One region of the Paenibacillus sp. 1182 genome, then DNA from elsewhere that is predicted to be linked to it. Evidence: riboswitches for the same ligand, from Rfam matches in the RefSeq annotation. Region 1 holds a riboswitch; each other region holds the start of a gene.
The links. Region 1 has a riboswitch for cobalamin ahead of JOD82_RS15360 (ABC transporter substrate-binding protein). Riboswitches for the same ligand answer to the same signal wherever they lie in the genome.
Positions count from the first base shown of each region.

Region 1 (8,001 bases):
TCGAAGTACCCATGCGTACCTTTCGGTCCACCAGATTCGCGTGAGCGACATCCGCATTCACGCCAACATCTACCACCTTGACATCTGCGCCCGCATGGCGTGCCAGCACATTAATTGCTGCGCCACCTGACAGCATGTTATACAGCATTTGCTGTGTAACCTCAGCCGGAAAGGCACTGACTCCCTCTTCACACACCCCGTGATCCGCAGCCATGACCATAACCGTTTTACGATCGAATTCAGGCTTATCCACTCCTGTAATTCCTGCTAGCTGAATGACCACACTTTCCAACTTTCCAAGACTTCCCGGTGGCTTTGTTAATTGGTCCAAATGGGCTGAAGCTGCCGAGGCCGCCACCCCATCCGGCTGGGCAATGCTATCGATCAGCTGACGCAGCTTGTCGTTCATACCTTCCACTCCCTGCTCTTTTTAAGTGTGTTTCATCGTTTATTTAATCTGCTGTATCCGAAGCGCTCCTGCGCAGCAAGAGCTGCGGCACACCGCTATCAGGATGCGGAAGCATCACAGGCTCAACACCGTATACTCGTCGAATCCGATCCTCAGTTAATAACTTCGATGAAGCTCCCAATCCTTCAACCATTCCATCCTTGAGTACAAGCAAATCTTCGCAAAATTGGGCTGTCAAGTTAAGATCATGCAAGACCGCAATGATCGTCACACCCGTTTCTTGGCGCCAATCTGCCAGCAGTTCCATAAATTCAAGCTGATAGCGCAAGTCCAGATAGGTCGTAGGCTCGTCCAGCAGCAATATTCGTGGCTCCTGCACCATTACTTTTGCCAAAGCTACACGCTGTCGCTGTCCCCCACTCAAACGGTCTAATGCTCTGTCCGCCAGCGTGGTAAGACCCAATCGCTCCAGCACGCGATCCGCGATCGCCTCCACATCAACACCCTTTTCCCTGCCTAGCCAGTCCTGATGGGGAAAACGTCCCATTTCTACGACTTCCCTGACGGTGTATCCCACGGGAGGAAGCCCTTCCTGTTGGAGTACGGCTATGAGTCGGGAAAGCTCTTTCCTGCTGTAGCTACCGACCTTTTTGCCATAGATATGAACGTTTCCCGAAGTTGGCTGATCTACACCGGAAAGCAAATGCAACAAGGTCGATTTTCCACTGCCGTTCGGACCAATAATCCCCCACCAAGTTCCTTCGTCGACGCTCCAGCTTATATTTTTTAAAGCATGGAACTCTCCATAGGCACGTGTCAGACCCACTACCTCTAATGCCCGATCACGCACCTTCTGTGATTCACTTTGTTCTGTCACAGCAGTCCCCCCCTGCGCAGCTTCTTGTTTCGGTACAGGAGATATGCGAAGAACGGTGCCCCAACAAAGGCCGTCATCACGCCCAGAGGAATTTCTGTGGGGGCTAACAATGTGCGAGCCGCCGTATCTGCCCAAGCCATAAAAACAGCTCCGCCGAGCGCAGATAATGGAACAATCATACGGTAATCAGGACCTGTCACCAGACGAATGATATGCGGTACAACGAGTCCAACAAAGCCAATCACGCCACACACCGAGACAGCGGCTGCTGTCAGCAGCGTGGAAATAATCAGAACAGATAGCTTCGTCGCATCTACATGAACTCCCATGTGCGCCGCCTGACGTTCACCCAAAGCCAAAATATTCAGCACACGTGCCCGGTTCCATAGAAATACCAGCCCTATGACCACATAAGGTAAAAGGATTCCTGTATATGACCAACCGCGCAGACTAAGACTTCCCATCGTCCAGTACAATATTTCATTGACCGTCTCCTTCGACATGGCTGTCAGAAAGGAAACAACCGCTCCCAGAAAGGATTGCATCACCACACCCGACAAAATGAGACTTTGTGTCGGAATTTTCCCACCTTCCCGTGCCAACGTCAGCACCATCCACAGCGTAAGCATTCCGGTCGTAAATGCCACTAGCGGCAGCGTCCATATGCCAACAAATGAAAATTGAAGGCCCCAATAAATCAGTACTGCCGCTCCTACCGAAGCCCCCGAGGATACCCCCAGTGTATACGGATCAGCCAAAGGATTACGCAGCACACCCTGAAATCCGGCTCCCGCCAGCGCCAGCGCTGCTCCTACCAACATTCCCAGTAACACTCGTGGCAATCTGACCTTCAAAATAATCTGCTCTGAGGATGTATTCCAATCCGGTGTAAACGTATCGCCTAACCACGGTAGGTGGTTAACCAGAATGCCCGTGATTTGGCTGACCGGAAGCTTGGCCGAGCCGATGCCAAGACAGAGCAGCAGCGTCAGCAACAGCAGGACAAGACCTGTCCCTCCAAAGCCGATCAGTTTACGGTTCATTTGAAAATTTCAGGATACACGCCCTTGGCCACTTCCTTGAGACCTTCCGTTACGCGTGGACCCGGACGACTGATCAAATTATCATCCACGGCAAACACCCGGTTGTGGCGAACAGCCGATATTTGATCCCATCCACTGCGAGCTTTAATGATATCACCGAGCGTCTGGCCCGTTTTGTCGTCCTTGACACTTTTGCTGTACAAAATCACGTCAGGGTTCGCAGCAATAATATTTTCCTCACTGATTTGGTACCACCCCTTCTGCGTGGCACCTACATTTTCGCCGCCCGCCAACGTAATCAGCTCGTCCATAAACTCGCCTTTACCCACTGTCCAGCCTGGTGAAAACTCGACGTATACCCGCAGCTTCTGCCCTTTACCGATATTTTTAATTCCTTCTTTTACTTCTGCTACATCTGCTCTCATCTTGTCAGTCACCGCTCTTGCTTCTCTCTGATGATCGGTGATTTTCCCATACAATTCGATGTTAGCCATGACATCTTCCACTGTCTTCGGTTCCGTTTTAAAAATCATAATTCCCATGTCGCGCAGCTTGGTCGTAGCCTGTTCACTAAGTGATATCCCTGCAAAAACGACTTCCGGGTTCGCAGCAATGATCGCCTCTTCGTTCGGTTTCATAATACCGCCCACTTTAGGCTTTTTCGTAGCTGCTTCCGGGTAATCAGAGTAGTCGGAGACGCCGACAATTTCCTTATCCAGCCCAATGGCGAACAACGCCTCGGTTTCTGCCGGGGAGACGGAAACGATTTTATCCGGCGCTTTTTTGAATGTAAATTCCTGTCCTGTTGCATCTTTAACTGTGAGCGGGTAAACCGTTTTGCCCGGAGGCTCTTGTGCGTTTACTGCCTGTCCCGGCTGCTGTGAAGAAGCCTGACCCTCTTTATTTTCTGCATTTTTTCCATTAGCGCCACATGCACTCAGCACAACTGCCAAAATCAGAGCCAATAGACCTGTTGTCCACACCTTTATTTTTTTTCCTGCCATGATTTGCACCCCTTCATAAATAAATCGTTAAGAGCGTTACTTGAACATCATCAGATATCTTCTAAATCTAGCCTTCTTTTCCTATCAAAAACCCCCGCATCCTCATATCAGGACACAGGGGTCACGTTAGCGCAGATCGTGCGCAGGCGGCAGCTTCTTTCCGCATGGACAGTCACTGCGAACACGTCATCCTTTCCTCGAAGGATTATGGTGACAGGCGGACGGGCAGGTATCCTGACTTATGGTAAAATACATGTCCTGAAATTCTTTCATATGCTTAGTAACATATAAAGAGGACTAACGGGCATGTTTCCATTTACAGTGGCGGGACCGCGCCGGATTCACACCGACTTCCCTTTTAACAGCGCAGGGAGGGAAACCATAGTTTCATCACGCTGCGCCGACCTCGTCTGCTGGATATTTGATGTAGTGGTAGTCAAGCCGTTCTTTTACTTGATGATTATAGGTTAAAATGAGGCGGCTTACAACCCAAACAGCCTCTTTATCCGCTGGTGTCTAACCTAATGAGGAAGCATTTCCGCTATGTAATTGTGCGGTCCTGCCAGCCTCAATTGAATCCTTAATGCTTCTCCCGGCTTCGGATTCAGACTCCAAAAATCATGGCCCGGTATCAGCATGCAAGCTAGCTGACGAATTACGCCACCATGCGTAACGACCAAAACAGAGGGCGACGTAGCAGTCAAATCCATGGGTTGAACTTCCATAGCAACACGCCATTCATACAGAGAGTCAAGAAATTTGCGCAGACGATTTACAAAATCTGTCCAAGACTCTCCACCAGGTGGGGTGATCCGTTGCGGCTCATCAATCCAAGCCCGATACAACGACACATCCTTGAGCATGTCATACGTTTTTCCATCCCACTCGCCAAAATGAAGCTCTCGCAGACATGGTTCCATCATAGGAGGCATAGTAGATAGGGAACGCCCAGACGTCAACTCTGATTCCGGCACAATGATCTGCAAGGTCTGGCGACATCGCATTAAGTCGCTGCAATAGATTCGAGCAAAGGACTGACCTTGCAATTTTTCCTGCAAAGGCTTTAATTCCTGCTCTGCCCCCGGTAGCAAACCTAAGTCGGAGTGTCCCAGATATCGACGTTCCTTGTTCCATAAGGTTGTGCCGTGACGAACTAACACGAGCTCCATATCCCAATGCAGATCTTCTTTAGCATCATACGGCACCTTATCCTCCTGTGAGTTCGGTCTTTGTGCGTATTCTACTGTCCTTTTTGCTGCTATATCTTGTTTCAAGAAATGTCACTTCCTGCTCGATCATTATTCAGTGTGTCACTCCTCACCCTCACCGCACCCATCCCAAGGCAAAACAACCTGCGGCTCCTAACAAACACAATCCTACAAACATACTGGACACGGCGAACATCAGCTGGATCGTATGCCGTATATCTTTCGACTCTAGCGGTCGTATCCAATCCCCCATGTATGCACGAAAGGAGCGCACGCCATGATACACATTATATCCTCCAAGACGAATCCCCAATGCACCAGCAACAGCCGATTCCGGGAAGCCACTGTTCGGACTTGGGTGCAGACGAGCGTCTCGCTTGACTGTGCGCCAGCTTCTTGCAGCATCTCGTTTGTACATCCACGCCGCTATCACAAGCATTGCCGCTGTCAGGCGTGCTGGAATGTAGTTAGCCACATCATCTAGACGTGCTGAAGCCCAGCCTAAATGCAGATACTTTTCATTTTTGTAGCCAACCATGGAATCGAGCGTATTCACAGCACGATAAGCCAGCGCCAAGGGTGCTCCCCCGATCAAGGCATAAAAAAGCGGGGAAATAATCGCGTCCACGATATTTTCAGCGACCGTTTCAACCGTACCGCGTACAATCTCAGGCTCATCAAGTTGCTGCGTATCCCGCCCGACTATCATGCCCAGCTCCCGCCGTGCCGCAGCCAGGTCATCCGCCTGCAACGCTCGGTAGACTGCCATTCCTGCATCCTTTAGTCCTTTGGAAGCAATCGTGGTCGCAATCAGCACTATTTCTGCGCCGACAGATAACCACGGATGAATCCAGGCAAGCAATTGCAACAGCGCCCAGGCGAGCGCAAAGGAGCCTCCCGCCACAATGAGTGGAAGCAGTATACCCGCACGTTTCAGCCCCCGGTCACTTCGGACCTGGCGGCGAATCAATTTTTCCAATGCCGAAATGGCATGTCCCATACCGATGACTGGATGCGGCAACCACCTCGGATCACCGATCATCCTGTCCAAAAGGTAGGCTGCCAGGATAATCAAGCTAACTGTCACGCCGCTGTTCCTCCTCCAGCACTTCACCCAATACAGATAGCAGCCTGTCGTTGGCTTCTGCATCCTTGACCGCAATCCGAAAATGGCTCGTCGTCAGTCCCGGATACATAGCACAGCTACGTATAAGAACTCCGCGTTGTCCAAGCGCCTGCTGAATAGCCGATGCACTCCACGTACCCGGCGCCCTTGCCAGCACGTAATTGGCTTCACCGGGAACGACACCGCAGCCCCATTCCGCCAAGGCGGTTAACAGACGGTTGCGCTCCGCAGCAATCAGCTCCTGTGTTTGGTGCTCATATGCTTGCCCACTTCTCAAACACGCCTCGCCAGCCAGCAACGCCAATCCATTCACACTCCAGGTCACCTGTTTGGCCGTCATTCGCCGGATATAGTCCGGATGAGCAATCGCATAACCCAATCGTAGGCCAGGAATGGCATAAAATTTGGTCATTGACCGGATCAAAATCACATGAGGATAGCGATCCAGCACAGGCAGCAGTGAGATTCGCCGTTCCAGCGGAATAAAATCAATGAATGCTTCATCCACCACCAGCACGGTCCCCGTTGTGCCAGCCGCCTCTGCCAGCTCGCACAGCTCTTGCTCACCATACTGCACACCGTTTGGATTATTCGGCTGCCCGAGGAACAAAACATCTACCTGCTCCATGAGCTGAAGGATGTCCTCCACGTCCGCCTTCCATTGAAGCGAGGCCTTCCCATACACCCGGTTGACCTCGGCTCCGAATTTGCCAGCCAGCTCGGCATATTCCGAAAAACACGGCTCCACTGTACCCACACGCTTAGGAGCTAGTCCCAATAACAAGAGCGCCATGCTCTCAGCCGCTCCGTTTCCGATACTTAACGACTCCGGTGGAACATGCAGTCGCCGTGCGAGCATATTTTTAAAATTCCGATGCCCAGGGTCTGGATAGCGAATCACAGTGTCAAATGAGTGTTGCAGCGCCTCAAGCACCTCAGGCGGTGGACCAAGCGGATTAATATTTGCACTAAAATCTACAAAATCAGCAGCAGTCCCGCCAAATGTCGCCGCAGCTGTTTCCCTGTCCCCGCCATGACCGTAAACCTCTATCATTGCCTCTCATCCTTTCCGCCCGTTTCCAATCATTTAGCTCCATTATGAGGCTGCTTTTTGCGTCCCGTCAATGCAAATGAGCTTTTGTACATGGCTCACTTGGGTTACAATAGAAGGAGGCACACATAAAATTACACAGTTTATATACGGAGGAATGGACATGCTGTTCATCGACAACCAGGGGATACACGATCCAGCCATTAATCTTGCTATTGAGGAATACGCGCTCAAGCATCTACCGCTGGACGACAGCTATTTGCTGTTTTACATTAATCAGCCTTCTATTATTATAGGCAAGCATCAAAATACCATTGAAGAAATCAACGCCGAGTTTGTCAGAGATAACAATATTCAAGTCGTTCGTCGCCTGTCCGGCGGCGGTGCTGTATATCATGACCTCGGTAATTTAAATTTCAGTTTTATTACCAAGGATAACGGGGAGTCCTTTCATAATTTCCTTAAATTTACGCAACCTGTGATTGATGCTCTGCGCCAAATGGGAGTAGAAGCTGAAATGACAGGCCGCAACGATCTGCAGGTCGGAGAACGTAAAATTTCAGGAAACGCCCAATTTGCCACACGCGGACGTATGTTCAGCCACGGTACATTGATGTTTAACCTGAATCTGGACAATGTGGCTGCATCACTGCATGCCAATCCCGAAAAATTCAAATCCAAAAGCACTAAATCTGTCCGCAGTCGCGTAGCTAACATCAGCGAACTGATGGACCGTGAGATGACCATAGAGCAATTTCGCGAGGAACTGTTGCGTTTCATATTCGAATCAGAATTGGATCAAGTACCTCAATATAAGCTCACCGATACCGATTGGGCCAAAATCCATGAAATATCCAAAGAACGCTACCAATCGTGGGATTGGAACTACGGTCTATCCCCCGAGAGCAATATCAAGCACACACGTAAATTTCCAGTCGGTATTATTGATATCCGCATGGATCTTAAGGAAGGCTACCTCCGTGATATTAAAATCTATGGGGATTTCTTCGGTGTGGGTGACGTTGCTGATATTGAAAACATCCTGCGCGGCAAGCGTTATGATGAAGGTGAGGTACGTCAAGCCTTATCCTCTCTCGATTTGAAGCACTATTTTGGTAATATTGAGTTGGACGATTTTGTTGGACTTGTATTTTTGGAAGACTAACCGTTACTTTTTCCCATCGTTTCAAACCAATACTTCAGTGGTTATAAGGGGACAGGCTCTTATAGGAGCCGTCCCCTTTTCCTTGCGATATTGTCATTTTGAATATTATAAGATACAA
Region 1 is NZ_JAFICR010000007.1:63,454-71,454, forward strand. It holds gene cobT (nicotinate-nucleotide--dimethylbenzimidazole phosphoribosyltransferase) at 1-409, opposite strand, end outside; gene JOD82_RS15350 (ABC transporter ATP-binding protein) at 453-1,286, opposite strand; gene JOD82_RS15355 (FecCD family ABC transporter permease) at 1,283-2,329, opposite strand; gene JOD82_RS15360 (ABC transporter substrate-binding protein) at 2,326-3,333, opposite strand; cobalamin riboswitch at 3,541-3,732, opposite strand; gene JOD82_RS15365 (histidine phosphatase family protein) at 3,855-4,607, opposite strand; gene cbiB (adenosylcobinamide-phosphate synthase CbiB) at 4,657-5,628, opposite strand; gene cobD (threonine-phosphate decarboxylase CobD) at 5,618-6,721, opposite strand; gene lplA (lipoate--protein ligase) at 6,882-7,883, shown strand.

Region 2 (8,001 bases), on a different contig from region 1:
CACGGATATGTATATGTTCACGATTTGGACCAATACGCACTCGGAACTACGAATTGTATCTTTATCCCTTTTGGCCGGTTACTACAAGACGGATTCAATACAGGCAATGGCTCTGTACGCACACCGCAAACGATTATGTCCGCCATGGCACTAGTTGCCATAATATTTCAGTCTCAGCAAAATAGCCAATTCGGAGGTGTCTCCGCCAATAAAATAGATTGGGACCTTGCCCCATACGTTGCCCGGTCCTTCCGCAAGCATCTGCGCAAGGGACTTCGGCTGTTCGAGGAAGAGATAGAATCTAGTCTGACTGACGATGAACTACATATGGCCAATCCCCATTTGCAAGAAGCCTGCCCTCGTTCATACGCATTCGCTCGCGAAGAGACGGAGACGGAAACCCGACAGGCTGCTGAATCGCTCATTCATAACCTGAACACCATGAGCAGTCGCGCGGGTGGACAGATTCCATTCACTTCACTGAATTACGGAATGTGCACGTCTGCTGAGGGACGGCTTGTTACTCAATCGCTGCTGGAGGCCACGATTCGCGGCTTGGGTAGCGGGGAAACTCCTATTTTTCCACAGCATATTTTCCAATGCAAAGAGGGAATCAATCAGGCAGAAGGCGACGTCAATTATGATTTGTTCTTACGGGCGGTAGAATGCTCTAGCAGACGGATGTATCCCAATTTTGTGAATGTGGATGCCACCTTCAACCTGCCTTTTTACCGTGCTGATGACCCGGATACCATTATAGCGACAATGGGTTGCCGTACCCGCACCATTTCTGACCGTTTCGGTAGAAATCGGCAGAGTGGTAAGGGAAATCTCTCTTTCAATACCATTAATCTGGTGCGGCTTGGCATTGAGTATGGTATTTGCACAGGCAAACGCCTGACACCTGACCGTGATCGCTTTGATGCGAGACTAGAAGAAGTTATGCGCATTGCGGTGGATGGCCTAATCCATCGCTATCAAATCCAGACCAGCCAGCCGGCCAAAGCCTCGGACTTTATGATGCGCGAAGGGGTATGGGAAGGTGGAGAACAACTAGAGCCAGATGATAAGGTGGGAAGCATACTAAAACACGGTACGCTTTCGATCGGATTCATCGGACTGGCTGAGTGCATGAAGGCACTATACGGAAAACACCACGGGGAGGATGATTTCGTATACCGCGAGGCACAGCGAATCATCACTTCTATGCGCGTGTATTGCGATCGAATGAGTGAATATCACAATCTAAATATTACATTATTTGCTACGCCTGCCGAAGGTCTGTCGGGCAAGTTCACCTTGCTGGATCAACGTGATTTCGGGATTATTCCTGAGGTAAATGATCGAGAATATTACACGAATTCTTTTCATATTCCCGTGTATTACACGCTCCCGGCTGCTCGTAAAATCAGCTTGGAAGCTCCGTTCCATAACCTATGCAACGCTGGTGCGATATCATACATTGAGCTGGACGGTAATGCGCGGAATAACCCGGATGCGTTTCTTAAAATTGTTCAATACGCGCTGCATCAGAATATCGGCTACTTTTCCATCAACCATCCGGTGGATCGTTGTACGGAATGCGGTTATGAAGGGATTATCGGGACAAGCTGCCCCCAATGTGGCACAGATGAGGAGCACACACACTTTCAGCGCTTACGTCGGGTAACCGGATATCTGACAGGAGATTATACCGTTCGATTTAATGCTGCAAAACAGGCAGAAGTTCGAGACCGGGTGAAACATAAGTGAATTTATGTGGCTACATTCCGGAATCTCTGAATGAAGGATACGGCCTGCGTACCGTCGTGTTCATTAGCGGTTGCCGTCATGCCTGTCCCGGATGCTTTAATCCAGCGTCGTGGAGCTTCCGTGCAGGTGAGCCATTCACCCCCCAACGACAACAGGAGGTCATTCGTGACATCATGGAAAATCCGTTGTTGGACGGACTGACTCTCTGCGGGGGAGACCCGTTTTTCTCAGCAGCAGAATGCTCGCAATTTGTGCGTGACTTCCGTGCGGCCTGTCCCGACCGAACTGTGTGGGCTTACACTGGCTTTGTCTATGAAGATCTACTCACAGATCAGGAGCGACAAAAGCTAGCACTTTTGTGCGATGTGATTGTGGATGGTCGCTTTGTAGAACAGCAAAAGGACCTGACCCTTCCCTTCCGGGGCAGTCGCAACCAGCGTCTGGTAGATGTAAAAGCCAGCATTCAGGCAGGTTACACCGTTTCATTGACTTAAGGCGAAGGTTACTCGGCAAATGCTATATCTAATCTAGGACAAGTCTCCATCATGGATGAGGCTTGTCTTTTTTTGCATATCCCTAACAGATTCCATTGCAGTTTCTATTGCGCATCCTGCAAGTTTCACTTATGATGGTGAACAAGTATACGAGTGCATAATTATTCGTCATACCTTAACCGCATAGCTTGGAGATAGGTGTCTGTTCTATTCAGATCAGGCTTAAAAGGGAAGCCGGTGCAAATCCGGCACGGTCCCGCCACTGTAAACGGGGAACTTTCAGCTGTTCATACAACCACTGGTCCACAGACCGGGAAGGGATGCTGAGAGTCATGATCCGTAAGTCAGGAGACCTGCCTATTTTAACAACATCGCAAGTACCTACGGAAGATAGGGAGGTGTTAAGAGCAGTCGCCGTATTTTTGATTTTTTAATCACGGAGGCATTCTTTCCCCTACTTATTTTTAACTCTGGGGGGAAGAATGCCTTTTTTGGTACGTAAAAATAAAACAGCCACCCACTAGGAGGAAAAGTACATGTCCGTCATTGAATGGCCTGAATTGTCCGGCTTAATTAGCAGTAATCTAGGATATCCGCGTATCGGCGAAAACCGGGAATGGAAGAAAGCACTGGAACGCTTCTGGAACGGCAGTATTAGCGAAAGCGAACTGCAAACGGAAATGAAAAGATTACGGTTGGAGCATCTGAGCAAGCAGCGTGACAAGGGGATTGATCGCATTCCTGTCGGAGACTTCTCCTATTATGATCACATGCTGGATACATCTGTGATGTTTGGTCTCGTACCCGAACGGTTCAACCATCGTCCCGCAGGTCCGATTCCTCTGTCCGTGTATTTCGGGATCGCTCGTGGACAGAAGGGAGCAACCGCCAGTGAAATGACCAAATGGATGAACACCAATTATCACTACATCGTTCCTGAATTGGCAAACGCAGTCCCGGTGTTCACTGAAAATAAACCTTTACGGGCTTATCGTGAAGCAAAACAAGAGCTAGGCATTGATGGGAAACCGGTCCTCATCGGCCCCTATTCATTCGTTACCCTTTCCAAAGGCTATGATCGCAAGGAGCTTGCTTCTATTATAAGAACCTTCCTGCCTTTATACACCCGTGTCCTGTCTGAACTAGCAGCAGAAGGTGTTCAGTGGGTCCAAATCGATGAACCTGTCCTGACCACCTCATTCCCAGTAGAGGATCTGGACATTATTCAGGAAGTCTATGAAGCTTTGGCCCAAGCTGCGCCCTCTTTAAATATAATGCTGCAAACTTACTTTGGCAGCCTGGACCATTATGAGCGTCTGTCCGCACTTCCGGTACAGGGACTGGGTCTTGATTTTGTGTATGATGATGGCGAAAATCTCCAGCATATATTGCAGTATGGTTTCCCTAAAGGAAAAACGCTGGGCGCTGGGGTCATTGACGGGCGCAATATATGGCGCAGCGACCTTAACGCTGTGGCTACCCTGCTGGGTCAGTTAGCAGAACAGACCACTGCCGAGCAGCTTATCGTACAGCCATCATGCAGTCTGCTGCATGTGCCAGTCAGTCTGGAAGCAGAGCACAAGCTGGATCGAGAACTGGTGCAAGCGCTGGCTTTTGCCGATGAAAAGCTTGAGGAAATCGCCGTCCTGACGGCTGCACTTGGCAAACACGATCCATCCGCACTCACCAAGCTTGGACAAAGTGCAGATGCGGTAGCCCGTTTCAACAGCTCAGCGGCACGCGTACAAACAGCTGACGATCTGGCTGACTTGCTGGCAAAGGAGCCTCTAACACGCAGCGTTCCTTTCGCCGAGCGTCGTGAGATTCAGCAAAATAAGCTGAAGTTGCCTCCACTGCCTACGACGACCATTGGTAGCTTCCCGCAAACCGCCGAGATCCGCAAGGCCCGCCTGCACTATCGCAAAGGAGAATGGTCTGCCGAGCAATACCGGACGTTCATCCAACAGCAAATCAAGGAATGGATTGATATTCAGGAGGACATTGGCATTGACGTGCTTGTACACGGGGAATTTGAGCGGACCGATATGGTTGAATTTTTTGGCGAAAAGCTGAATGGCTTTGCTTTTACACAAAACGGATGGGTGCAGTCCTACGGCTCCCGCTGTGTCAAACCGCCGATTATATACGGAGACGTCTCCTTCGATCAGCCCATGACTGTGGAAGAAACGGCATTCGCTCAATCGTTAACTTCCAAGCCTGTTAAGGGAATGCTTACAGGCCCTGTGACCATTTTGAACTGGTCTTTTGAACGCAATGATATTCCGCGTAGCCAAGTTGCTTTACAATTGGCTCTGGCATTACGGGCAGAGGTAGAGGCACTGGAACAAGCGGGCATCAGCATGATTCAGGTCGATGAACCCGCAATTCGTGAAGGGCTTCCGCTGAAAAAAGAACAACAGCAAGCCTATCTGGATTGGGCAGTTCAAGCCTTCCTTGTGACCACGGCCACCGTTGAACCTGCGACCCAAATCCATACGCATATGTGCTATTCCGAATTTCAGCATATGATTCAGTCCATCTCCGACATGGATGCCGACGTTATATCTATTGAAACTTCGCGAAGCCACGGAGAACTGATTGTCAGCTTTGAAGATCAGGTATACGACAAAGGCATCGGTCTGGGCGTGTACGATATCCACAGTCCGCGCATCCCCGATGTATCTGAAATGCTAAGCATGATCCAGCGTGCCCTGCGCGTACTGCCATCAGATTTGTTCTGGGTTAATCCAGATTGTGGTCTGAAAACCCGCACCAAAGAGGAATCTGTCGCCGCCTTGCGACAAATGGTACAAGCCGCTCAAGCAGCCCGGGCTGCATTGGCTGTATCCAACTAATTTTTTATCGTTTCGAATCACGCCTTCATTTTCAACATATTCTGTTCCCCTTTCCGGTCCTTTCTGCTAAAAGCCCGGGAAGGGGATTTATTCTAGGTCATATAATGTATAAGCGCCTTGAATATGCTCCATTTTCATCTGCTTCATATGTACGCCTAAGCCATGTTCTCGATCCCAGGAACAACTAAAATTCAAATACAGTTCATCCTTTGCCGATGAGTCGGAAATCAATATAGACATAAGCTGTATTCGATTCAACAATTGTTCCGGCCGCTCCACATAAGGCGCATATTCATCCGGGTCCTCTCCCCATGTACTGTAAGCATTCCGATACTTTTCCACGATGCCAGCATAATGATGGTGTATGGATTCCAACACTTGAGGATGAATAGCTGATGAATATTCCATATACTGCTCCCATGTCTTTTTTTGCAACTGTGTAGGTTCTTCTATCGTCTGTGCCTGTTCTTCGGAGTCGGCTCCCACGATAAATTCGACTTCTACTTCCGAGGGTTGCCCGCAAAAATTAAGTTGTACTACACCACGCAGAACAATCTCCTCAGATACATCCCAAGATTCATCATCCTGTTCCAGTTCCATATACCACTGTTTCCAATCCATCCTTTACCCACCTCTTCATAAAAAGTATCTTTAACCGTATTGAATACTTTACAATCTATCATTTTAATGAATGAAATTAAAGCGGCATCCTATCTGTGCTTCCAGCCATATTTCGATGAATTCCCAAATAAAAATACTTTTTTCTACAACATTCGCTACTCAATAAAGCCTCCAAGGAAGGAAATCTGTCCATTTTGACACAAATATTTTATTATTAAAAATTTAGTACCTTGCATTAATCAGTACATGATGTTAAATTATACCTGACTACTGTTCTATAATTAGTACCCGTGACAAATTATGCACAAACACACGTTTCTTTCCCTTATTCCGAACGACACCTATGAATTATTGATAACATCCAGGAAGGGAGCACCGCTCGTGAATGTGAACATCCAATTCAAAAAAGGGGTACTGGAACTGTGCGTTCTCGTTCTAATTGGACGCAAAGACCGTTATGGCTACGAGTTGGCGCAAGCCGTCTCCCGTCATATTGAAGTAGCCGAGGGAGCCCTATATCCACTGCTTCGCCGTCTGGTATCAGAAGGATACTGCACAACGTATTTACAGGAATCGACCGAGGGGCCTCCTCGCAAATATTATCGGCTGACCGATACTGGCAGTCATTATACAAGAATACTTACGCGGGAATGGAATGATTTTGTCCATAATGTCGCAAGCCTACTGGAGGAAGGAAATTCCGATGAATAGAAAACAGTTTCTTACAGAGGTGGAACAGCGTCTTTCTCCTCTCCCTGCAGAGGTACGCAATGAGCTGCTTAGTGATTTGAGCCAGCATTTTGACTACGGGTTGGTTAATGGCAAAAGCGAAAGTGAGATTGCCCATGAGCTGGGTAACCCCGAGGATATTGCCCGAGAAGCGTTGGATGATCCCAATGCAGCCTGGAACGCTTCTCCTCCGCTTCGCCAGGGAAGCTTCGCACGCAATCTTTTTACTTTCTTAGGGCTACTGTTTCTTAACTTGCTGATCTCCATCCCGATTATGGCTACCCTATGGGTAGTATGGGTTTCATTGACCGTGGTAGCGGTCAGCTTCATTGCAGCCCCCCTTCTCGCCGTTACTGATTATGCGCTAAACAGCACCTTTTACCCGGTCAAATTCTTTTTCTCTATCACGTTGACGGGTATAGGTCTATTGCTGCTGCCTGGAGTACGTTATCTCTTACTCCTTATGGTCAGGGGCACTGTACGATACTGGAAATGGAATCTGACTACCCTGAGGGGAGCTTACTAACAACATGAATAAAAAGTGGTTTATTGCAGCAGGTCTGTGCATTGTCATCGGTGTAGCCGGAATGGTGGCTTACGGTGCCCCATGGAGTCAACAAGTCATGAAGGAAACAACTGCGATTAACAAAAAATGGACGTTTACACGTGGTCAGCTACAGAAGCTGAAAGTGGACAGCTCTGATGATGTCTCTATTTTGTTTACTCCTGGCTCTGGCGACCAAGGTACAATACGCATTAGTGGAGAAGTTCAGACAAAGGTAGCCGACCAAATTCATAATGCCCAAATTGAGAACGGTAAGCTTACCATTCAATCGGAGCCGGCCCCTTCCTTGTCATTCTTTTCGATCACTCCTGATTTGGATCAAACGATTACCGTAGAGATGCCCTCTAGTGAAACACTAACTGACCTACAGGTAGATGCACATTCAGGGAATGTAAAACTTCAGGATGCCTCCGTGCAGAATACTTCCATCACCGCTACTTCAGGCACTGCCGAGATTACAAACCTCCAAAGTACCCACCTGATCGCAAATTTAACATCCGGCAATTTTACAGCCAGTCAGCTTGCAGCAGATATGGAGTTAAAGCTTACTTCAGGTGATGTTACCATTCGTGATTATAGCGGTAATGGCCTTATTTCCCTAACCTCAGGGGAGACAAATATTACGCAACGTGCCGTAGCCAACTTGGAAGTGAATGCTGATTCTGGTGACGTGAAGATTAAGCAAGCTCCCGATTTTAAAGGTGTTTATAATGTCCGCTCTGACTCTGGGAGTATCAATACTCCCGAATCTGTTCCCGGTAGTGTGAACGTGATTAAGGTCGAAACCACTTCAGGGGATATTTATATTTCCAAATAGAGACCTCTAAATGAATGCCTCATCAGAGGCGAAGTTTGGTTCAATGAGTTTAACCTTGTATAATGTAACCATGTGCCCAGATGCACAACCACATTATAGATTAATAAGGAGGAGACTGGATGGAACTTAAGAATAAAACAGCTATTATTACAGGAGCCAGTAAAGGAA
Region 2 is NZ_JAFICR010000002.1:282,963-290,963, reverse strand. It holds gene JOD82_RS04345 (anaerobic ribonucleoside triphosphate reductase) at 1-1,752, shown strand, start outside; gene nrdG (anaerobic ribonucleoside-triphosphate reductase activating protein) at 1,749-2,246, shown strand; cobalamin riboswitch at 2,426-2,621, shown strand; gene metE (5-methyltetrahydropteroyltriglutamate--homocysteine S-methyltransferase) at 2,783-5,101, shown strand; gene JOD82_RS04330 (DUF6985 domain-containing protein) at 5,189-5,722, opposite strand; gene JOD82_RS04325 (PadR family transcriptional regulator) at 6,104-6,433, shown strand; gene JOD82_RS04320 (DUF1700 domain-containing protein) at 6,426-6,977, shown strand; gene JOD82_RS04315 (DUF4097 family beta strand repeat-containing protein) at 6,982-7,833, shown strand; gene JOD82_RS04310 (3-ketoacyl-ACP reductase) at 7,953-8,001, shown strand, end outside.
Region 2: another riboswitch for cobalamin. It lies ahead of metE (5-methyltetrahydropteroyltriglutamate--homocysteine S-methyltransferase); the one in region 1 lies ahead of JOD82_RS15360 (ABC transporter substrate-binding protein).

Region 3 (8,001 bases), on a different contig from region 1:
AGTTTAGGAAAATGACAATTCATTGCTACTAAATCATGGATACCTCTAAAAAACACCTGTTTTAAGATGACTATATTTTAAATACATGCCAGAAGTCGTTCCTGATGAACTGGACTCGCAGGGGTAAGGCTCAACTCAAATTGAAGTTTTCTCTTTTGCTGTACGCAGTGCGTTGATGACTCCGTCGAAATGATCAAATACTGTGCCAAATTCCACTTCCGGCCTGGAAATCAAAAGTACGTGAATCCCCAGCTCCAATGCAGATTGAACCTTTTCATCCACTGCTCCCGTGCTTCCGCTTTCCTTGGTGACCATCACGGTCGTGCCATAGTGCTTGTACAATGCTTCGTTCATCTCGCGGGAAAAGGGTCCCTGCATGGCAATAATATTTTTTTGCTCCATGCCCAGTTCGCCGCATTTCTCCATATTGTCCAGGCGCGGCAGCATGCGTATAACCAGACGAATCTCCGGATCTCCGAGTAAATGCTTGGTGAACGTGCCGAGCGTCTTACTGCCTGTCGTAAGCATTACAGAACCTTTGAGTTGCTTCGCTTGTAATGCGGCCTCTTCATAGGAAGACACGATGTGGAGCAACGGATGATTGTCATATACAAGTCCTGTCCGCTCATAGCGAATATAAGGAACCCCGGACTCGCGAGCGGCTGTCATCGCATTCGCATGTGCTTCTTCTGCAAAAGGATGACTGGCATCAACAACCGCCTGTATTCCAAGCTCCCGAATCATTGCAGCCATTTCATCGGCTGTCATTCGGCCTGTACGTACGTCTAGTCCCGCTTCAGACAAGCTGGCTGCCGCGCTTTCGGTTACGACTGAGGTCAATACGTTGAAGCCATTGTCACGGATTTGCAGCGCCAATTCCCGAGCGTCGCTCGTTCCGCATAGCATGAATATCATGAGCCCTTCACCTGCCCGCTTCCATTCACTACAGATGGCGTATGTGAATGCTCGTGATGGTGATCATGGTCATCATGGCTGTGAGCATGGACATGCTCATGAGTGTGATCGTGGCTGTGTGTATGGTGATCATGATGGTCGTGCTCATGTGCATGATGGTGGTGATGTTCATGTTCATGATGATGATCGTGGTCATGGTCATGATCGTGGTCATGATCGTGGTGATGATGGTGGTGCTCCTGCGCCTCCAGACGGAACTGGCAGTTATCACAATTGGCCGTAACCTTGCCGAACAAACCTTCCTTAGCTCGCTCCAGCACCAGTTCAACCAATTGGGGATGGAAACCAAAATATCCGCCCATCTCCACTTGTAATGCAGGGTGAGCCTCGGCAAATTCCTGGGTCATTTCTCCGATGCGTTTAATCAGCACACCCGTGAACAGAAAATAGGGAAGCACGATAATCTTTTTGGCCCCCAATCGTACACAACGCTCCAATCCATCGGGAAAGGAAGGCTGCGTCACACCGATAAAGCTGCTCTCTACCCATGTATAAGAAAGCTTCTCCCACAGCATACGGGTGATTTTGAAAAAGTCACTGTTCGCATCTGGATCGCTACTTCCGCGTCCTAATACAAGTACCGCCGTTTCCTCGTCAGGTACCTCGACAGATGCCTCGACAGCGCTAATCATCCCCGCTGGAACTGCAACCGGCTGGGCCTCTTTCAAGCGGCTTAGCAGAATGCTGACGATTTTCTCGTGAACACCAATCGGACGTCCGTATACAAATTCCACCTGCGGATATTTCGCCTTTGCCCGGTCAATAGCCATCGGAATATCAATTTTGGCATGTATCGCTGCGAACAAAATAATCGGAATAAGAACGACACGCGTCGCCCCTTTCTCCACACAAGTTTGCATCCCATCAGCAATGCTGGGACGTGCCAGCTCCAAGAAACAGGTTTCCACGCACATATCCGGTACCCGATCTGCCACTGCCTGTGCAAATTCCAGCAGTTCCTGGTTCCCCTCCGGGTCCCGACTTCCATGTCCAACCAACAATATTGCATCCACTGCTGTTGTTTCCTCCTCTTTAATAGGGATAGCCTGCATGACGCCCTATTTTATATATATGCTTGTATCCCGTTCATCAGGCCTTCAGTCCATTAATCACCACAAACCGCATTCACTTCTACCGTTACTGGTGCATCTTCATGCCGGAACCCCGCAACGACACCTACACGCTTAAAAAATTTATGAAAGCGCTCATTCGGATGTCCTTTTTCCTTATATTCAGCGATGACATGCTCCACGATGTCCGTAATCTGATCACCCGGAATTCCTTCCGCTACAGGCTGAGCGGCATGAGCATTGCGGCCGAATTTTTTGCCACCGAGGAAGAGATCGTACCCACCCTTGCGATAGACGATTCCGATATCCTCTAGTACGGCTCCATAGCAGGCCATACCGCATCCGTTCAAAGCAATGCTCGTTTCCTTGGGTGCCTGTAATCCGCCAAGTACAACCTGTAAATGCTCAGCCACAGGCACCGAGTCATCCTTCTCCATATTGCAGAAGTCGCACGCCTTCACCTTAAACACATCGCCAATCGGCATGACAATGAATCGTTCATCCCGCAGCCGCCCGACCAGTTCCTCGGGGTCTGCACACGGCACGCGCAGCACGATCTGATGATCCGGCGTGTATTCCAGCTCGCCATCATCACCCGCTACCTCGGCGAGCAGCGCCATCTGGCGAGCGGTGAATTTCTTGTTTCCCACACCCGGGGAAACACCCACCTCAAACAGCGCAGGCTTGCCAAAGCCGCCTGTCGCCATCCCGGCCGCGGCCCCTGCTCCGGCCACCGCCGACGTTCCGGCGGTGCTCTTGGCGGTAGGCGCTTGCCCGCTCCAGCGAGCGTTGGCTTCGCCAGGCAGCTTGCCGCCGACAGCGAGGCGGCTTAGCGCCTCTGCCGCCAGCGATGCCGGGGCCGTGCCGGTTTGCACAGCAGTTGTTGCCTGCACAGCAGCCATCGCTTGCGGGCGTGCCTGCGTGGCAACCGCAGCGCCGCTCGCGGAGGGTCCATTCACGGCTGGAGCTGCTCCAGCCTGCGACGCATCCAGCGACCACGGCTCCGCTTCTGTGCGGAGACGCTGATGTGGCTTGAGCGCCTGCTCGGTCGCATCCAGCGTGTATTTGCGCTGATATCCGCGCGGAGTCACGATCAAGCCGTCATACACCGTCGTCGAGGAATTGCCGATGATTACAGTCGTCAGCATCCCGATGTCGTGGTTCAGCATATCTTCCAGCGTCGTTACAATAACTTGCTGACGTTCACGATAAGCACTCTTCACCAGCCCAACCGGAGTTTGCGGATCGCGGTAACGCAGCAAAATGGACTGCGTCTCCACAATCTGGCGGGTACGCCGGCCACTGCGCGGATTATATAATGCAATCACAAAATCGGCCGAAGCCGCTGCTTCTACGCGCTTCACAATCGTTTCCCATGGGGTCAGATGATCACTCAGACTAATTGTGCACGCATCATGCATCACTGGCGCCCCCAACAGTGAAGCACAGGACTGAATAGCCGAGATCCCCGGCACGACTTCTACTTCAACTCCGTCCTCGCGTCGCCAGCCTTTTTGCATCAGCACTTCGTACACCAGCCCTGCCATACCATAGACTCCCGCATCTCCACTGGAAATGACAGCTACCTTCTTGCCCATCTCTGCTTGGCGAACCGCCTCCTGCGCACGGCTCACTTCCTCTGTCATCCCTGTGCGTACAATCTCCTGTCCGTTCAACAGCGGACGGATCAAATCAACGTAGGTATTGTAGCCGATAATGACCTCACTTTCGTCCAGCGCATCCAGCGCCCGTTTTGTGATATGTTCCATATCTCCTGGTCCAAATCCAATCACCAACAATTTTCCTAATGGGCTCATCGTACTCCTCCTATTCATCCTTTTCAGGGCAGCTATCCTATCTATTTCAATGATTTATGCACATCGTGTAACTTAAAAAAACCCCATCCTGCCCGGATGGGGTTTCTATGTACGTATCTCTCATCAGACGAACAAACAGCGTAAGAAGACACGATTTGTCTTCCTCCAGCCTGCCGTTGTTTTCCATCTGTCTGTTTACGCTTCAAACGCTGCTGCACGTTCATATCCACGCAAACCTCTAGCCAACATGGAAAAAGCAACGTGTGCCTGATTTCCTGATTTCGTACACCCATCCTCTCCGCGAAGGTTAACGGTGCATACAGATCAAGGTAGGTCTCCTGGCTTGGCATCAACGGATTCTTTCGTCTTCCCCGTTTTTCACGAGTGACCAATTAAAAAAATCCTCTTCCTTACAGTGGCGGGACCGCTCGGGATTTGCACCCGATTCCCTGTTACCCTTTGCTCAACCGCAAAGGCACCTTGTCTGTCCGCTATTTGATTATGGGTCTTATCATAACCTTGCCTCAATCAGTTGTGCAAGCACGAAAAAAGCTTTATTTCAAGTTCTGTGCTTTATTTTTTAACATATGTAGCAATTCGTCCGGGTCTGCGGAGATGCTCAGTAGCGCTGGATGCTCACTCCCGGTAAACCCCTCTTGCACACTATGACGCACCATTTCTACTAACGGGTCAAAATATCCATTCACATTCAGCAGCCCAATGGGCTTGCGATGAATGCCGATTTGCGCCCAGCATAGTACCTCGAACAGCTCTTCAAAGGTTCCCAAACCACCCGGAAGGGCAATAAAAGCATCGGCCATCTCGCTCATTGCCGCTTTACGCTCATGCATGCTTGCTACCTCAATAAATTCGGTAACTCCCCGATGAATGATCTCTGCATCAAATAACAGGGTGGGCATAATGCCAGTGACCTGACCGTCACCCGCCAGCATTCCATCTGCCACCTCTCCCATTAGCCCCCTGCTAGAGCCGCCATAGATCAGACGGATATGATGGCGAGCCATGGCTTCTCCCAGTTTGCCTGCTGCCTCAACATATACCGATGAATGTCCAGGTCTGGACCCGGCAAATACGCAAATAGAATTCATTAACGTCTCAGCTCCTGTCCTAAGTAGCATCGAAACTTATTCATTATATTAGATAAACATTTTCGCTATAACAAAAATCTTTGTCGATGCATGTCCAACAAAAAAAGATAAAGACCTCGTAGGCCCTTATCTTTATTTTACTCTGTATCCCGAAATATAAGTTCATTTTTTAGCATCTGCATTTATAATTTTGATCTCATTTCAATGACCATTCATGATCTTCAGACCACAGCCATGCACCGAATCGTTATGTTCAAAATATTTGCCCAGCTCCACCATCATCGCGCCCATGCGCTCTTCGGTTGGAAACACGACTCGATCAATCCCTTCTTCCACAATGGACTGTGCAGTCACCTTCCCTACGGATACAGCAATCACATCCTCACGAAAAGCTTCCAGTAAATCCTCAATTCGATTTTGCTCTCTGGCATATTGGGCCAAAAATCGAATTTGCGGACCACTCGTGAATGTAACGGCATCAACATTACGATGGATAACATCCTCCAGTAACGCCTGCAATTTTGCTTCCTCGGGTGGGATATGCTTATAAGGAAGTACCTGGCGGGTCACTGCCCCCTGCTCGTCCAGCCATTTTACCAACCGTGGGGCTGGATCGCCATGCAGCTGCAACAGCACTTCCTTCCCCTTCAGATCGTATGGGGCGAAAGCTCCTGTCAATCCGATCAAACTTCCGTCCTCGTCTCGTACTGTTGGCGTAAAGCCACGCTTTTTGAGTCCATTGACCGTCTTGTAGCCCCGCGCTGCAATGTTGGAGGATTGCAGCAACTCTATAATCTGCTCAGCCACGCCCATATCCTCTGCCATATCGAACAGGGCATCCAGCCCCATGCCTGTCGTGAAGATGTACCAGTCCGGAGGGTTCTTTACCCACGATACAACAGCGTTGCGCAGCTCGATATCATCTAGAAAAACAGTGCCCTGGGCCGGACGATGTACTGGCTCCCCTCCCATCTTCACAACTAGCAGCGCCATTTCGTCTGCTTTACGGGGACCAGCAAGAGCGACTCTCTTACCTGCCATGCGTTGTGCCATTCTGTTTCCTCCCTAGTAGAAGTCGTATTTCTTTCTACCAAGTATACAATCAGAGGGGTAAAAGACAAATAAGAATTACTTTTTCGATGAATACAGGAATCTTATAAGTGGGTGTGTCCTGTTCTGTCTCCCTGCCGGCTTTTCTGACTACTGCTATCCCGCTCTCCGTTAGATGCCTTATCATCTCCGCCTTTCCCTTTAGATTTGGGTCGGAGCAACATCCATAGTACCAAGGGCATAAGTACAAAAAAAATGATCATCACCGCGGTCCACTCCCGGCTGAAATCAAAAACTTGCACGATGTTGGAGAACAGCATAAACGAACAGACATAACCTAACAAACCTACGGGCCAAACCATCAGACTCCCCCAGGCATGGGAGAACATACGCTTTACCGCCAAACTGGTAACGTACAGATCAATTCCGATCTTCGTAAGAAAGGTGGGTACGGTCAGTGCTGCCACGAACAAGTCGAACCGATCTAGAAAGTCCGTCAGCTGCAATTGACGCACTAATTCATATGATGGATAAAACAGCCGTGAAAAGATAGGAACACCAATAACCAACTCCGACAGCAACACCAGCATGGTCAGAAATGCGGTTCCGAGCAAATGCCCATACCACGCACTACGCCCATTATAGCTCTTCCCAGAAATCACAAAGGGAACCATCAGGATATCAGCCATATATCCCAGCATGCGCCAGCTGCCCTTAATCACTCCATCTACTTCCGGATGTAAATAAGGTCTCAGTACCGAGAAGTCCATATTACGCCCGAAAAAAAGCGGCATGGTCAGCAATGTCAGAATCAACAACGGTACAAAAATCTCCGCCATATTGACGATGGTGCTTATTCCGCCTTTAGCCATAAATACCAGAGTTAACAGCACAATAAGAGAAGTGACCACAATCGGAGTCAGCGGCAAAAGCACCACCTCCACCAGATCCGTAATAATTCTCAAATCTCGCGTAAAAATGATCAGGAATAAAATAAGGTAGATTGCAAGCAGCACACGTCCCAACACAGGATGAGAGCTCACCATCGCCTGCATCAATTCCTGATCAGGAAAACGTCGCTTGAGTCTCAACATCGCCCAGATCGGCAAGCATAGCACGATAGCAGCAATTATACAGGTCCAGTAGGCATGTTGATTCGCGTGATCCGCTGCCTGCGCGGGAGCATGTATAAGGGTAATACCGACCTCCATCAATACACCAAGCAGCACAATTTGTCTGGTTGTGAACTGTTTCATGCAGGTACATCCTCCTTTTTGCCCGCAGGCATCCATTACACGATTTACAACGTAGGGGGGAGCCACATGTCAATAAAACGGGTCAGCCATGTAGCCACATAAACGGTGCTCTTCGTTGATGTTCCGTAAATCCAGATACCAATGCTAATAACATACAATACTCGAGAGACCCAACGATTGATGGCTGGTGCATTGTTAATATTTTTACGGTCAATCAGATACATGAAGAGCATAGCCAGCACCAAAGGTAACAGAAATACTTTATTCATTCTGGATTTGCTCCTTTTTGACCCCGAATGGTTTGGTGACCGCACCAATATTCTCAATATGCACGACCGGATTTATGGTGATCTCCACCTTGGGATATAGTTGCTCCCATTGAGGTTTAATCCGTTTCCATTCGTCCGGGTGACTCGTAATAATAGCCCGGCCCAAACCAAGTACGTCTGAACGATACTTTTGCTGAATCACGTGGACAGCCTCTCCCAGCTCCCTCTTGATTTCCTCGGCTGTCTGCTGCTCCAGCCACTTCAAATTTTCCTCGTTGGAAATATCGAAATTCGTCTCATTCTCCTTCACATTCCCATTGCAGTTCATATGAACGGTCATTCGAATCTCATCCCCCCGAATAAAGGGCTTGATATGGACTCTATTTTCGATGAGATGCACAGATATGTAACCTTTACCCTTGGGAGGGGGGATAAATATCTCTGTCTCCTTGGCT
Region 3 is NZ_JAFICR010000002.1:312,818-320,818, reverse strand. It holds gene cobK (precorrin-6A reductase) at 136-915, opposite strand; gene JOD82_RS04480 (sirohydrochlorin chelatase) at 912-1,988, opposite strand; gene cobJ (precorrin-3B C(17)-methyltransferase) at 2,081-3,862, opposite strand; cobalamin riboswitch at 4,174-4,359, opposite strand; gene JOD82_RS04470 (LOG family protein) at 4,417-4,971, opposite strand; gene JOD82_RS04465 (uroporphyrinogen-III synthase) at 5,173-6,024, opposite strand; gene JOD82_RS04460 (GerAB/ArcD/ProY family transporter) at 6,126-7,277, opposite strand; gene JOD82_RS04455 (hypothetical protein) at 7,322-7,546, opposite strand; gene JOD82_RS04450 (Ger(x)C family spore germination protein) at 7,539-8,001, opposite strand, start outside.
Region 3: another riboswitch for cobalamin. It lies ahead of cobJ (precorrin-3B C(17)-methyltransferase); the one in region 1 lies ahead of JOD82_RS15360 (ABC transporter substrate-binding protein).